Regions from separate parts of the Paenibacillus sp. JNUCC 34 genome, predicted to be linked through region 2. Evidence: riboswitches for the same ligand, from Rfam matches in the RefSeq annotation. Region 2 holds a riboswitch; the other holds the start of a gene.
What was found. A riboswitch is a leader RNA that binds a small molecule or an ion and turns the genes downstream of it on or off. The one in region 2 is predicted to bind FMN.
Positions count from the first base shown of each region.

Region 1: another riboswitch for FMN. It lies ahead of ribD (bifunctional diaminohydroxyphosphoribosylaminopyrimidine deaminase/5-amino-6-(5-phosphoribosylamino)uracil reductase RibD); the one in region 2 lies ahead of AC2TF5_RS21970 (DMT family transporter).

Region 1 is NZ_CM177770.1:3,799,844-3,808,053, reverse strand. Features, by position in the region: gene AC2TF5_RS17855 (peptidylprolyl isomerase) at 1-221, shown strand, start outside; gene AC2TF5_RS17850 (hypothetical protein) at 332-643, opposite strand; gene AC2TF5_RS17845 (hypothetical protein) at 645-887, opposite strand; FMN riboswitch at 1,174-1,356, shown strand; gene ribD (bifunctional diaminohydroxyphosphoribosylaminopyrimidine deaminase/5-amino-6-(5-phosphoribosylamino)uracil reductase RibD) at 1,690-2,802, shown strand; gene ribE (riboflavin synthase) at 2,845-3,510, shown strand; gene AC2TF5_RS17830 (bifunctional 3,4-dihydroxy-2-butanone-4-phosphate synthase/GTP cyclohydrolase II) at 3,554-4,795, shown strand; gene ribH (6,7-dimethyl-8-ribityllumazine synthase) at 4,841-5,308, shown strand; gene AC2TF5_RS17820 (segregation and condensation protein A) at 5,374-6,168, shown strand; gene scpB (SMC-Scp complex subunit ScpB) at 6,137-6,739, shown strand; gene AC2TF5_RS17810 (DUF2953 domain-containing protein) at 6,964-7,653, shown strand; gene AC2TF5_RS17805 (RNA polymerase sigma factor) at 7,937-8,210, shown strand, end outside.
Region 2 is NZ_CM177770.1:4,679,277-4,687,486, forward strand. Features, by position in the region: gene AC2TF5_RS21945 (YobA family protein) at 42-560, shown strand; gene AC2TF5_RS21950 (hypothetical protein) at 737-889, opposite strand; gene AC2TF5_RS21955 (carbohydrate ABC transporter permease) at 899-1,417, opposite strand; gene AC2TF5_RS21960 (hypothetical protein) at 1,448-1,654, opposite strand; gene AC2TF5_RS21965 (hypothetical protein) at 1,841-2,128, shown strand; gene AC2TF5_RS21970 (DMT family transporter) at 2,295-3,278, opposite strand; FMN riboswitch at 3,408-3,565, opposite strand; gene AC2TF5_RS21975 (GNAT family N-acetyltransferase) at 4,029-4,568, opposite strand; gene AC2TF5_RS21980 (TetR/AcrR family transcriptional regulator) at 4,593-5,222, opposite strand; gene AC2TF5_RS21985 (GNAT family N-acetyltransferase) at 5,520-6,356, opposite strand; gene AC2TF5_RS21990 (CPBP family intramembrane glutamic endopeptidase) at 6,732-7,064, opposite strand; gene AC2TF5_RS21995 (phosphotransferase family protein) at 7,282-7,662, opposite strand; gene AC2TF5_RS22000 (phosphotransferase) at 7,760-8,152, opposite strand.

The DNA of each region.
Region 1 (8,210 bases), 880 kb from region 2:
GTGAGACGGCTACTAACACAACCAAGCATGAAACGGGCGTATTGTCCATGGCGCATGCAGGTCGTAACACTGGCGGCAGCCAGTTCTTCATCTGCTACGGTCCACAGCCTCACTTGGATGGCGTTCACACGGTATTTGGCAAAGTGACAAGCGGTATGGAACTGGTAAACAGTGTAAAACCAGGCGACAAAATGAAAGAAGTTAAAGTATTCGAAGCTTAATACAAAATGATGGACAACCTCCCAAATCGTTATCTACATAACGGCAGGGAGGTTGTTTTTTTGATTCGTACATAAAAAAACCAGTTGCTTTAACAACTGGTCGAAATTAATTAATGAAATTTACCTCGAATATCATGGAGGATTTTAACAATTTCACCGAAAGCCATAAAAGTAATTCCACTTATAAAACCACTAGCCCACCATATTATAGCTGTAACAAGTGAAAAAGAAATATCACGTCCATCTTTTTCTACTGCAATTAATATACCAACAATAAATGATATTACAAGAATTGACACACCTATATAATGGAGTGTTTTATGAAAAATATTATTTTCGGGATACACCTTTTTTGGAAATATGTCTTGATTGATTTGCTCTTCTGTGTCAAATTGTAGAATTTTTTCAAGTTCAGTAGTCAATTTATTGGGCACTCCCTCTCTTTTGTGTTAGAAGAAATGAAACAAATAAATTAACCATCGAAAGTGAGAAGATGAAGTTAAAAATATTTATCGTTCTATAAGTCCAATCTAGAGCACGGTAAAAATCAAAAAAGAAATAATAATTAGATGGTTCAAACCACTGTAGTATCAGATACATTAATTGACCAAGCGAAAACAATACAGAACCAATAATGGCTAGTATTATTGATTTCTTTAATTTCATGGAAAAACCTCCCTATTTATTGCAATAGGAGTATAGTACTATGTCTAACGAACTGCAGTCTAGGTAATTAATGGATAAATGAGAAAAGGTTGTTTGTCTAATGGTAAGATAATCACTATAGAAAAGTAAGTTATCAACCCTTGCTTTTTTGCTTATTGAGTGATAAGCTTTTTTCATGTTACCACTTAGATGACTAGAGTTATTCGTGGGATTTTGGTAGGAATCATAAATAACTGTAGGAAATCTAGCGGTATCAAGGACATGTAAGGATAAAATTTAATAATGATCGATCCTTCGGGGCAGGGTGAAATTCCCTACCGGCGGTGATGGACGTGGTGAAGAAGCGTAAAGCCTATGCAAAAGCTTATCACTGCGGACTTAGTCCGTGACCCGGATATACGTAAGTATATGCGGTGGACCTGGTGCAAATCCGGGACCGACAGTATAGTCTGGATGGGAGAAGGAGAGAAGGCGAGTTATCGCTTATTTTTGCGGTATAGTCTGATAGGAACAGTAATATTTGATATGTGCAGGTTTTCACAAAGTGTGTGCGACCAATGGTATTGCCTTTTAAGCAGTACAGTTGATGCTCTTCTTTGGTTATAACCAGCATGTCTTGTTTGTTTCTGTCCGAACTATACATTTATTCTCCCAATTAAATCAAAGCCCTGTTTGGATTATATGATCCGGACAGGGCTTTTTTGTGCAAAACGGACAACATTCCGGGTAGGAATGTTGAACCCGGTTCGACCTAGTTGCTTGCCAGTCGAAACTTCGTTGTGAGGGGAGGCGAATATTGTTGATGGATATGATGAATGATGAATTTTATATGTCACTAGCACTGGAAATGGCAGAGCGGGCTCAAGGACAGACGGGTATCAATCCGGTAGTTGGGTGTGTCATTGTGAAAGATGGCAGGCTTATCGGGATGGGTACGCATCTGGAAAGAGGTGCTCCTCATGCCGAAGTGCATGCACTCCAAATGGCGGGAGCCAAAGCTTCTGGCAGTACGGTTTATGTAACACTGGAGCCATGCAGTCATTTCGGTAAGACGCCTCCGTGCAGTGAAAGGTTGATCGCGGAAGGTGTCAAGCGGGTCGTTATTGCGAGTAAAGATCCCAACCCTCTCGTTGCAGGCAAGGGAATTGAAATCCTGCAAGGTGCTGGAATCCAGGTAGATACAGGGATTCTGAGCGAGCGTTCTCGCAAGCTGAACGCGCCATTTATGAAGTTTATAACGACAGGTAGGCCCTATGTCACGCTGAAAACGGCAAGCACATTGGATGGCAAAATCGCTTCCAAAACCGGTGATAGCAAATGGATATCCAATGAAGGAGCCAGAGATAGGGTTCACACCCTCCGGCATCGGCATCAAGCAATTATGGTCGGTGTATCTACCGTCATAGCAGATGATCCGGAACTTACGACCCGCTTGCCGGTTGAAGGGCTGAATCCAATACGAATTGTGGTGGATTCCAAGCTGAAAATCCCGCTCAAAAGCAAAATGCTTCATGACGGGGCAGCTCCAACACTAATTTTAACAACGGGGCAGGGCGATCCGAAGAAACGGGAGGCACTCCAAGAAATAGGAGTCGAAGTGATTTCCTGCGGCGAAGGTCCCCGGGTAGACTTAAAGCTTGCAATGGACCTATTAGGTCAGAAGCAGATCGGCTCTATCCTGCTGGAGGGAGGCGGCACTCTGAACGGATCCATGCTTGAAGAAAGGCTTGTGGATAAGGTGGTCCTTTTTATGGCTCCAAAGATTGTCGGCGGCTTGGGTGCCCCATCAAGCTTCAACTTTAGCGGAGTGGAGCAGATGAGTGATGCCATCACGTTGAACGATGTGGAATTCGAACAACTGGGTGATAATATGTGCATCAGTGGGATACCGGTTTGGTCCGAATCCGTAAATTGAGCTAATACAAAAAACGGATACAATCCAGAAAGGAGGAAACCTATGTTCACAGGACTGGTGGAAGAGATCGGTGAAATGCGCCAGATCGGTCGCAAAGGCGAAGCCATGGTGCTTAGCATATCGGCTGTGCGAATAATGGATGATTTGAAGCTTGGCGACAGTGTCGCGGTCAACGGGGTATGCCTAACTGCAACTTCGATCGGGAAGAGCATGTTCACGGTGGACGTTATGCCGGAAACATACCGTAGCACCAATCTCAAGGAGCTTCAAGGAGGAAGCAAGGTAAATCTGGAGCGGGCAATGGCTGCTGGAGCCAGATTCGGAGGCCATATCGTCCAGGGTCATGTTGACGGCACTGGGATGATCCGGAGCGTTCATTCCGATCAAAATGCGGTTGTCTATGAGATTGCTCCTTCGAATTTGGATCTGTTTAAGTACATCTTACCTAAAGGCTCGGTTACTCTGGACGGAATCAGCCTGACGGTCGTTAAAGTTAATGATTCTTCCTTCACCGTTTCGATTATTCCTCATACGCTTGCCGAAACTGTGTTGGCATACAAAAAAGCTGGCGATACGGTGAATATAGAAAACGACATCTTAGGCAAATATGTTGACCATCTGCTTCATTACGGCTCTCAAGGGGCTGCAAGCAAAACATCAAAGAACGGAATCAGTCATGATTACCTGTCAGAGCATGGTTTTGCCTAGTTAAGCCTTACTACATCTCCATGAAAATGAAGGAGGAACAGCAATGGATGACCGATTTGAATTTAGTAGGATAGAAGAAGCGATATACGATTTAATGAGAGGAAAAGTCGTTATTGTTGTTGATGACGAGGACCGGGAGAATGAAGGGGATTTTATCGCACTTGCAGATAAAGCAACACCGGAAGTGATCAATTTTATGATCACGGAAGGCCGGGGGTTAGTATGTCTGCCCATCACTCAAGCAAGGGCTCAGGAACTGGATCTGAAACCGATGGTATCTCAAAATACCGATTATCACGGAACGGCGTTTACCGTGTCCATTGACCATAAAGATACGACCACAGGCATTTCTGCCTTTGAGCGTTCATTAACTGTTCGTGGCATTATGGACCCTAACGCGGTGCCGTCCGATTTTCGAAGACCAGGTCATATGTTCCCTCTCGTTGCAAAAGATGGCGGTGTTCTGCGCCGTGCAGGTCATACGGAAGCTGCGGTTGACCTGGCCCGCTTATGCGGCTCTTATCCAGCGGGTGTTATCTGCGAGATTATTAAGGAAGACGGTACCATGGCCCGTCTGCCGGATCTCGCCCAGATCGCACAGAAGAATGATCTGAAGCTGATCAGCATTAAAGATCTGATTCACTATCGCAATGAAAAGGATAAGCTTGTTAATCGAGAGGTTTCCGTGAGAATGCCAACCGATTTCGGAGAATTTCAGGCTATCGCCTACACGAATGAGGTTGACAGCAAAGAGCATATGGCACTTGTAAAAGGCGATATCAACGGTGATAAACCAGTTCTCGTGCGCGTACACTCCGAATGTTTAACCGGAGACGTATTTCATTCCCACCGTTGTGATTGCGGTCCACAATTTGAGGCGGCTTTACGGCAGATTGATGAAGCGGGTGAAGGCGTTTTGCTGTACATGCGGCAGGAAGGTCGGGGAATCGGACTTATTAACAAGCTGAAGGCGTATAAGCTCCAGGAAGAGGGGCTGGATACGGTGGATGCCAATCTGAAACTGGGCTTTCCAGCGGATCTGCGCGATTACGGAATCGGAGCGCAAATTCTGAAGGATCTCGGTATTCGCCAAATCCGGCTACTGACGAATAATCCACGGAAGATTAAAGGGCTTGAGGGCTACGGACTTGAAGTTGTGGAGCGTGTTCCCATCCAAATGCCAGAGAATAAGGATAATACCGGTTATTTGCACACTAAGCAGGCCAAGCTGGGCCACATGCTGAAGTTTGATGATATTGAACAGAACGAACAAAGCAGCAAGTAACGAACTATTAAACCAATAAACCAATCCGAAAGGTTGATGACAAGTATGGCACATTATTTTGAGGGCAATCTCGTATCCGAAGGGTTAAAGTATGGCGTTGTTGTAGGACGATTCAATGAATTTATTACCAGTAAACTGCTGGGAGGAGCGTTGGACGCGTTGAAACGCCACGGTGTTCAGGAAAATGAGGTGGATGTAGCGTGGGTTCCCGGCGCATTTGAAATCCCTCTGATTGCTCAGAAAATGGCGGAAAGCGGTAAATACGACGCGGTCATTACGCTTGGCACAGTGATCCGTGGATCGACTACACATTATGATTATGTGTGTAATGAGGTTGCGAAAGGTGTATCTGCCATCAATCTCAAGACGGGCGTGCCAACTATTTTCGGCGTAGTAACAACGGAGAATATTGAACAGGCGATTGAGCGCGCAGGAACCAAGGCCGGCAACAAGGGTTGGGATTCTGCAATGGCAGCAATTGAGATGGCAAACTTGACGAAACAGTTAAAATAGTGCTTATTTAATGTAGTGCCCTTTTTTCGGGCACTGCATTTTATTTTTTGGCGGGAGGATTCACCGTGACCGTAGTATTGTACAAGCTGGAGACGTTTGAAGGACCGCTGGATCTGTTGCTTCATCTCATAGATAAAGCGGAAATTGACATCCAGGATATTCCCGTCAGTGAGATTACCGAACAGTATATGGCTTATCTACAGAGTATGCAGGAGTTGGAGCTTGAGATTACCAGTGAGTTTTTGGTGATGGCTGCCACACTGCTTTCAATTAAGAGTAAACTTTTGCTTCCAAAACCTCCGGTTATTGAAATGGACGAGTTTGATTTTTTTGAAGAAGACGATGTGGATCCAAGAGCGGAGCTTATACAGAGACTGATCGAATACCGGAAATATAAAGGAATCGCACAGCATCTTCATGAACGTGAATGGGAGCGGAGCCTGATCTATTCTAAAGAACCGGAAGATCTATCCCCTTTCATGCCTGTAATTGAGGAGAATCCTGTACAGGGATTACATACCTCGGATCTCATTGCCGCCTTTCAGAAGGCGCTCAGCAAAGCGGTCAAGCGTACGTCGTATGCCCGTATTCAAAGGGATGAAATATCGGTTAAAGATCGGATAAGACAGGTGGTACAGACTCTGGAAAGTGTTGGCCCGGGAGGTAGAGTGCTGTTCTCCAGGCTGCTGCACGAAGAGATGGTAAGGCATGAGATTGTCGTTACTTTTTTGGCGATTCTGGAATTAATGAAAATGAAACAAATATGGTGCTTTCAAGAGAAGTTGTTTGATGACATCGTAATGGAGTGGAGAGGGGAAGTAAGGTTTGATGGATTTTCCGAAGCTGAAATCGATTATTGAGGGACTGCTGTTTTTATCCGGCGAGGAGGGATTGTCGGTTAAACAAATGGCAGAAATTACAGAGCAACCGACTGACATGATCACCGATGCGCTGAACGAGATGAAGATAAGCTGTGAAGAGGAGCATAGAGGTATTCAAATCGTCCAAATAGCGGGAAGTTATAAGCTGGCTACACTGGCGGATCATGCCCCTTATTTCGAAAGGCTCGCTTATTCTCCTTCACGCTCTTCCCTATCACAGGCAGCGCTTGAGACATTGTCCATCGTCGCTTATAGGCAGCCGATCACCCGAGTCGAGATCGAGGAAATACGTGGTGTGAAAGCCGAACGGGCGATTCATACGCTGACCAACAAGGGATTGATCGAGGAAGTAGGCCGGGCGGAAGCGATCGGAAGACCGATTCTCTACGGAACGACGAAGTCGTTTTTGGACTATTTTGGACTGGCTAATATCAAGGATTTGCCGGAGCCTTCGCAATTCGAAGCTGATGTGGACAGTCTGGAGGAAGAGACGCAGATGCTGTTTGATAAACTGGACGGCAAGCAGCTTACCATTGATGATGTAAATTGAAATTTTAAAACGATGGGCCTGGGGCTTTCCCCAGGTTTTTTTGCAAATATAAGCCAAGTATAAAATTCAATTTTATACTTGGCTTATATTTCTCGCAGAAACGCCGTCGCCCTTTGAAAAGGACAACGAAGTCGTTTCTACTTGTTTCTGTCCATTTCGAATCATTTTACGGATATTTTGCCATACTAAGCCAAGAGTGTTTAACAATGTTTGGGGGTTACAGTGTGAGGATATGGCTTATTCTACTAATACTGGTGCTGCTTATATTGGTTGCTCTGCTTATCCTCGTTATGGCGTCCACCGTTACGATTCGAGTGCACCTTATACTTCGAAGTAAAGAATACAGGACGATTGTCAGAATTCGGATGCTGTACGGATTGGTGAATGCGCGGATTGAAGTGCCTTTTATGCTAAATGATAATGGCATTGAGTACACAGTCAAATATTTCTCTAATCAATATGAAGGGACCAGCCAAGATTTTATTGAAAACTCAGATTTCCAGAAGCTTCGATTCAATGACTACCGGCATTTGTTTCAGGCGACTGACGGTTTTAAAGCCTGGTTTCTAAACACGATGTCCAATGTGAGGTTATCGGAGATCCACTGGTCTACCTCTCTTGCCCTGGATAATGCTGCCGAAACTGCAGTAGCTGCGGGTACTGTATGGGGAGTGAAACATACGATCTTGGGCTGGTTATCTTTTCATCTTAGGATGAAAAGTACACCTGAGCTGCACGTATTACCTGAGTTTAACGGACCGCCACAATTGTCGACCGATTTCAGCTGTGTAGCCCGTATTTCCTGTGGTAGAGCCATCAGTGCCGGACTGAAACTTGTCATTCGAGTATTGAAAGTCAAAGGCGGAATGAAGATTTGGCAGAACACCTTATTTAAGGCTGACCGGACAACGTGATATGTAAGACGAACATATGATTTTAAGAAGGAGATGTCTCAAAAGTAGATTTTTGAATTAAGGGAAATAGGGATAGCTTTCAGAAAACCAAGCAGGTCGCCGGAGGATTTATCCTTGGGTGGCCTATTTGGTTTTGCTGTCTTTTTCCATACCTGTTTTTTATTGTCGTTTCATCAATAGTTTGTTATCGTATATTGATTTGAAAATTTCACTAGAAAAAAATGAACCTTTTCACATAGGTGTTGGTCATAGAGTCGAGAAAACAGACAGGAGGTGAATGCAAGTGAATGACCGTGAATTATTCGAAGCTTATGGGCAGCAGGTCTACAGGTTATGCAGATATATGTTGAAGAACCCATCTGAAGCAGAGGATGTGTGTCAGGAGGTGTTTGTTAAGGCACTGTTGGCTGACAGAACCAAGGTAGAAGCTTTGAAGCCATGGCTTATGCGGATTGCCACAAATGAATGTAATACCATTTTGAAGCGTAGAAAAACCGGACGCAGTAAAGAACTTCTGTACTATTTCTTGTCTCGTCCCTATCCCTCTAATCTAGTGG
Region 2 (8,210 bases):
TATATTATAAATCGGTTTCATAGAGCGGGGAGGCATAACAATTGAATAAATTAATAATCACTGTAATCATGCTATTATTCAGCTTATCGTTAATCGATTATAATCCGGATACGACTGCTGTTGAACCGGGGATGGAAGGATATGTCGTAGGGAAAGCGGACGACCAGATCCTGGTCGTGAGCAATGTGCCGAAGGATTACAGCTCGACAGCCGGCGTGAAAGAGTTCTATAATGCGATTTGGTTTTCGAATGCTCCAAAAGACATTTCTATCGGCCAAAAGGTGCAGGTGTGGTACGATATGGTGCTGGAATCCTACCCGGGACAATCGAAAGCTAACCAAGTTTCTGTTGTGCCAAGCAGTCAACCAGAACACGCAAACCTGACCGAACCAGAGGTCATTCGTAAAGCTTTGACGTCACAAGGAATGAGTAGCGCAGAGGTTCCTGTTATAAAAACAGTAAATTATGTTGCTGAAAAGGACATTTGGATTGTTCATATCAAACAAGGAAAAGCTGAATTGAACGTACAGGTTATAGATGAAAAACAGGATTCGGAATGAACGGTCCACCAAGACAAAGGACGTTCCGTGAAAACGTTTAATCCATACAAGCTTATGGCTGCACAACACAAATAGACCATGATCGCGGGCATAAACGCCAAGATCATGGTCTATTTACCGAGCGCAAACAGGCTTCCGCTTATCTGATGTTTCGCGTTCGGCGCGCTCATATTCCTTCAGCCCTTTACCGAACCGCCCATCAATCCGCGCACGAAATACTTTTGCAGCAGGAAGAAGATGGCGAGCGGCATGAGCATCGATATAAAAGCGGCTGAGGTAAGCAGATGCCAGTCGTTGCCGCGGGAACCGACCAGATCGGCGATTTTCATGGACATCACCTACACGCTCGGCTGGTTACCGATGAAAATAAGCGACACCAGATAGTCGTTCCATACCCACAGAAATTGAAAGATACCAATGGAAGCAAGGGCCGGAACAGACAGCGGAAGAATCAGTTTACTAAAGATTGTAAAATGGTTCGCACCGTCCATGAAAGCCGACTCGAACAGATCCTTCGGTAGTTGGCTGATAAAGTTGTACATGAAATAGGTAACGAGCGGCAGACCAAAAGCGGTATGCGCCAGCCATATTCCCAGGTACGTGCGCACGCTGATTTCACGGGCGCGCCGGCTTTGCCAGATCAGACGGCTGTCTTCCGCCAAGACACCCGATTTTAACTGTTCATCATTGTAGGTCTTTCCGTTCACCTCAATCGGTTCCCGGAGATCGATATCCTTGGAGAGCTTGATCGTATCCGCTGTTTTCCATTCCTGATGCGGAAACACGTTCCACCAGCCGGATTGCATAATATCCGCCGCCGGACGGAACGACGAGACCAACAGTCCCAGAGTCATCATGAGACGGCCTGCCTTACCGTTTCTCCTAAGTCAGCTGTTTTTTACTGTCATATGGATATCTGGCTTTCCGTAGCGCGCAATGCCCGGCATTCCGCGTTCTTTGGCGATCGCGATCGCCTTATCCGTATCATAGGCTATCCTTCTGAGCTGGACGGCAATATTCCCATAGCAAAAATCAATAATCCCGTAACCCGCTCTCGGGTCACCGTCAAATGGCAGACCGATACTACCGCTCATATTTTTCTTTGTGCTTATCCTTCATCCGGAAGTAGAGAAGCAACCAGTAAATTGGGTCCGACGCAATGTTAATCATGACTAACCAGATCTGCAGGAGAGAGCAACATTTTGCAATTCGGAAACGTTATACATCATACATCCAGACGAGGACCATTGATATTCATTGTGGATTAAAAGGAGGTTCAGATGAAACGTTTATTGTGGTGTTTGCTCATCGTTTTCATGGCGGCAACCGGATGCACTGTCCCAGAGGAGTTTACCCGTGATACGGCGGAAGAAAAGGTGCTGAAGCTCGTACCGCAATGCAGTAACAGCCTCCAGACGTTCAATACGATAACAGACACACAGCAGTCCGGGACGGATTATATTGTGACAGTGAAACAAAATTGCGAGCCGGAAAACGGCGAAGGGCCGCAAATGGAAACGATCTATACGTATTTGGTGACACCAGATGAGATCAAGCTGCTAAAGTGACGATACATGCTCGATCAATTAATTTGCGGGAAGAAAGAGAACAAGAAAACCACCCATTGGTTGTAGTTTTTCTTGCGAGACAAGGATGCCGTTTGCTCCGAAGTTTGTACTTCTCTCTTAAAAAAAGCTGCCGAGTTGTCTCGACAGCTTGTTCACACACATATTCTTATCCCTGCTCTCCCGCCAGAGAGCTGGAATCTGATTGTCTGGAAATTACAAACAGTGCGAACCAGATCAGCAGGAAGCCCGTAATTTGGGCGTAAGTTATAACCTCGCGGAACACGATCCAGTTAATCAGCACCCCTACCATTGGGAAGCTCAACTCCCCAAGCGTCGCTACCGATGCTTTCGTTGTCGTAAGTCCTTTGTAATACACCAGCAGACTAAGCAAGCCCGGCAGCAGTGCTTGACCGATCAGATTAAGCATAACCGCGGCAAAATCCATTGTTCCGGCAGCCGGCAAATTCCATGCTGCTCCTTCACTCCATGTAATGACGCTGAGCAGCGGAAGAGCCAGAACAAACCGCAGAGACGTGACCGTCTCATATTTCATCTGACCGACCATCAAACGTCCCATCACTGTCGATCCGCCCCACAGTGCGGCAGCACCGAGTGAGAGCAGGCTTCCGACCTGAATAAACTCGCTATAATGGCCAATCGGAAGAGTGAACCCGAAGGTCAGTAAATACGTACCGCCAAGTGCCAAAATAAAGAGCATCGAAAAATGACGTGGAAGCTTTTCCTTAAGCAGCAGACTGGCTAAAATAATAGCAAACAGCGGCTGCAGCTTTTGCAGTAATAGCACGGCGTTCAGGTTCCCGCTCGTCAGTCCCATCGTGAACAGGATGGTGGCTATACCTGAGCCGCCCCATGATATGAAGAGCAGCGCGCCGACATGCCGCCAGCCGAGACTCTTGAACTCGTGACGATTTTTCCAAATAACCGGTATCGCAATAAGAGATATAATAATATGTTCAAGCAGTACGATTTGAGAGGAAGTCATATTTTTCAAAAGAATGATCCGGAACAGGGGATCTACACCCCACAGAGCCGCTCCCAATACAACCAGCCAAAATCCACCTTTAAAGCTGCTTTTCTCTTTCGCCGTTGAGGTCGGCTGCATCTTAACACTTGAGCTTACATTTTCCATCTTGCTGTCTCCTGTCCTGAATACGGAGTCTTACCAGCAGAAAGCCCCCGTAATCGACAATGTCGAAAAATACGGGGGCTGACCAAATAAGCCTGCCGAAAGCTTAAAAAAGCCCGCGACAAACTCATGTTTGATCTTCTCCCATCCGGACTATACCGTCGGCCTTGGAATTACACCAAGTCAGTCGCCATCTCAATCTCGAAACAGCGAGTCGCGGGCTGAAGCACATTCACAAGTAACGCACCATCACCGCCGGTCAGGAATTTCACCTTACCCCGAAGATCCATATTCATTTATTATATTTTGTAATGCATAATTAACTTGAACTTATGATACTAAAATTTATGACAATCCGCTGATACAAAGATCACAATGAAATTATAACACGAATAGTTTCATGTAAATACAATTTTTTTGCAGAAAATCATGTTAATTTCATAACATAAGTTTGTTACTGAGAATTATATAGTGTATATCGATAAGTTACAACCTTTAATTTGTCTCCAGTTCTAACATCCCTATGGTCGATAGGTCCCCTTTAAATATTGATACGTTTTGTCATACACTGCACGGGTGGCAGGATCCGGGGATTTTGGCGATTGATTAGCGCTTGTTCCTCGCCTACCTCCTGTATGTTCATGTTTTCGCTGATTCCGTCTCCGTCCACATCACCAAAATTACTCTTTTCTCTTTAAAAGGTTGTATAACAATAAAAAGCAGACATGAAACATGCCTGCTTTACGGTGCGTATTATCTAGCTGTCACATACTCATGCTGAAGAATCCCCATCTGGACAATGTCGCCCCATGCACCGTCCCGGAAGATCGCTTGCCGGGAAGCCCCTTCATGCTTGAACCCTATTTTTTCATATAAGTGTATCGCTTTCTGATTAAATGAGAACACCCTTAAAGAAACCCTGTGCAAATTCAGCTCCAAAAATGCATAATCCAGCAGCAATCGAAGCGCCTCGGTTCCATAGCCCTTGCCCCAGTAGTCCTTTTCGCCAATATCAATAATACACTCCGCATTGCGGTTTTTGTAATCCAGCTGAATGAGAGATATGATGCCAATCGGCCGATCGCTTTGCTTGTCCAAGATGATATAACTTTTGGAAGTGTCAGATCCCAAAATCACATGGCTGACAAATTCGTGTGTATCTTCCTCAGTATACAAATCCAGTGAAGGACTGGTCGTTGTCATGACCTCAAGATCATTTCTCCATTCGTTGTACAACTGTACATCATTCGTTGTCATCTTGCGGAATTTAATTCTAGCAGATTCAAATAGCATCGCTTATTCTCCTTCCTAATATGTTCAATCTCTTATTCCGTCCCGGAACAACATGGACTCCAAAGAAAACACCAGCATTTCTATCTGTTCATCTACCTTTGTTATTTCATGACCCAAGCGGGCGGTATTAAGTACGATTCCATCCATACATGAAATAAGATACCGGGCAATATGACCTACAGGTACACAGGGGTTGAATTCGCCTTGTGAAGCTCCTTTTTGAAAAAATGAGGTTAGTACCTCAATCAGTCTCTGGTAACGCATGTTCATGTAACTCTCATTTTCTGAATCCGTTCGATAATGTAACGACAAAAAGTACTCAGCATTAGCCAAGGCAAGCGATGGCTCTCCGGCTTCCATCCCCTTCTGCTGCGTAAAGAGCCATTCAGCCAGCTGCTTCCAGTACGTCTGTGCGCCATCTTCGATTTGAAAAGAAAAAGCATCTTCTTCATCCTCTAACCGAAGCAGCTCTTCATAGACATGTTCAATATTGTCAAAATAGGCATACAGCGCCCCTCTGGACACTCCACCTGCATCCATCACATCCTGCATCGTAGCTTGATGATACCCTTTGGTAGTAAACACTTGCTTAGCCGCCCTCAGCAAGTCCTTTTTTTTCTGCTGCTTGTATTGTTCGCTCACTCTCGGAGACACCTCTTCCTAACCCCCTTTATAAAATAGACACGAATGTCGTTTTGTGAATTTAATTATAACCGACATGAGTGTCGGTTTTCAACAATGAATTCTCTCAAAAGGAAAAGGTTGTCTGTTATGAGCCGCTGCGAGTACGAATCGTTCCTACAATCGCTTCGTCCTCTCCGCTACTTTTGTGCATATCTACTTAACAAACAGGTCGCTTAAGGATTAATCCTCAAGCGACCTGCTTGTTTTTTCTAATAAGTCCTAATTATTATCGCTTATAGGACAGCCGTTTATTTTTCAGATTTCCGCTCAAAACGTAAGCCAGTATATTTTATAACGATGCGTTCTCACCAAACCTGCTTTTTCGGCTGTTTTTTGCGAGGCGATGTTACTGTCCATACAGTCCCACCATGCCATAATCCCATGCTCATGGAAATCGTTCAACAGCAGCTTCACAAGCGAGCTCGACAGTCCCAAGCGCATATAGTCCTCTAATGTCTCTACACCAATAGAATGGGTCATGCCGAACTTCGCAGAGGATATTGCCAAACTCGCGATAACATTACGGTCAGTAATGGCAGCGTAACCGTGTCCTTTAGCCAAGAAGTCGGTTACCGTTCCCCAATACTGTTCAATGTACTGAACTAAAAAGTCAGCATTTCCCGCTCCATTTCGTTCCCATTCATCAAGCTGCCGTGCATCTAACCGGACAGCCGTAAATGATTCCGGAAAAACGGATTGTTCACCGTTTTGATCCTGTCCTGCAATCGGATTTGACTTATATACATATTGATAACTGTCTTTCAAATCCCGGCTACCGAGTGTATCCTGAATAATCGGCTGCCACCCCTCACTATCCACCGAAAATTCAAAATAATGAGTATCCTTCTCTTTCAGAAACGGAATGATTTCATCGTCTATCAACCTTCCCAAGGTCGCATTTGATACTCGCGATGAAGGGCGCCCCATAAAACAAAAGCTCTCCAGACCACCCGACCAGACGAGAGCTGATGAAGGATGATCACGATCGTCCACCCACACCTCACCGGGATTATGCCCCGATACGACTCCTGCAAACATGGCATCACTGTCCATACAAAGCAGCTGTTCACCCAATCGTTCATTACGTTCTTTCATTAAATACATTTGAATACACGTCCTTTATCATAAGGCCGACTCATCCTGCGAAACTGGATGTTTTCGCCTAAATTTATTTTTTGGTGAAACGTTATTTCGTATTGCTCCGCGTTTTTTTGTTTTTCAACACAAAAAGCACCGCATTCTTTCGTAAATGAGAGCTAAAAAAGGTACAGATCAAATAACCCTCGTTCATTTTACAAAAAATGAAAGGGCATAAATGTTCTGTACCTTACACTATCTCAAACGAAAAAATGCGATGCAGTAGCACATTCAATCAAAGCCTCCGTCCATTTAAGGTGAGGTAAGTTTTAAAAAACTACAAAATCAGTATACCAGACCAATGTATCGAAAGGTACTATTTTCCATGAATGGACTGCTTCTTCATATTAATCCAAACAAAATAAACCCGATGGTATTAATCGCAAGGTTAGCACTCATATGAACCAGCCACGATGTGTAAATGTTCCCGTTTCTTTCATTCAACCAATTGAATAACAAGCCTGCTACAAACAAACTTACAATTAACACTATGAATAGTGGAACCGTAAACCAGCTCGTCATCATGGCAATATGATACACGGAAAACGCACCTGCGCTGAATATATAAGCGAACTTGCGTCCGGTCAGCTTCTTCAACGTCAGAAAAGCAAAACCGCGAAAGAAAAACTCCTCCAGCAACGAGTTAACAATGGATATATAAATAGCGACGAACACAAAGTTGCCCGCATCTCTTTTTTCTCAAACTTGAATAATGGCCTAAAAGATACCTTTTTACTAATGAGACTATAACCAAGCGGAAACGTTAGGAAAATAAAGATTTTAATGACCGATTTCGCCGCATACTCTGGAGAGATGACAGCATCTACATAAGCCATTGCGATACATCCAATTACAATCATCGTTACCATTGAAATTATATTTTTTCTCGTATTCATGTAATATCGTAAAACTCCAATTCTTTCAGGTTCGGATTCTCATGGATAAGCCTTCTAACCTTCTTCAGCGTGTTGGGTTCAATGGGCGTACCACCATTTCTATGAAATAATATCCATCTGAGACATGCCATGGCCTCAAACACGGCAAGTTCATCCGGTCGGATTTCATTTTGCGATAAATATGCAGAACTAAACACGGAAGCATTCCGCTCTGACAAGTATATCTTGATCAGCACAAGTGACCATGCAAAATCATATCTGGGATCTCCGTATTTTCCGTTCGTCCAATCGATAACTGTCAATTGATCATTATGTTCCAGTATATTTCTCAAGTGATAATCACCGTGTATGACTCGTTCCTGCTTGATTGAGGTCATTTCAGCAAGATGAGTGAATGCCTGGTCCAAGTCAGCATGATCTGGATTCCCGGATAAAAGTAATCCTTAAAATCATACGTTGGAAGCTGGATCGGTCCTAGCTCCTCACTGGAATTGTATGTATTTTGGATAAAATCATAGCTATATCTGTCAGCTTCATTTTGTTCACCTTGGTAATAGGTGCACCATCAAAGGTGGTCAATAACACGTAGTCAGCGTTTTGATATTTCCCAAAACCCACCGGCTTCGATACGGGAAGACCACAATCAAATAAAGCATTCAATAAACTATATTGAAGGGAAATATTCGGTCTAGAGCTTTTGTTCCATATTTTTAATACAAAACTTCCTTGATCTGAATGTAACTTTGTTACTTCCGCTTCAAAACCCTGTTCCATAGGATGAGTTGTTATAATGCTTACCTGATGCAATAAATGGTCCAAAATATCCCTTTTCTCGATCCACTGAATGCTGCGTAAAGGATTTTCCAACCGTGATCTTCCTTCCATTTGATATTATTCATGTTCTCAGCTCATTGGATATATACGT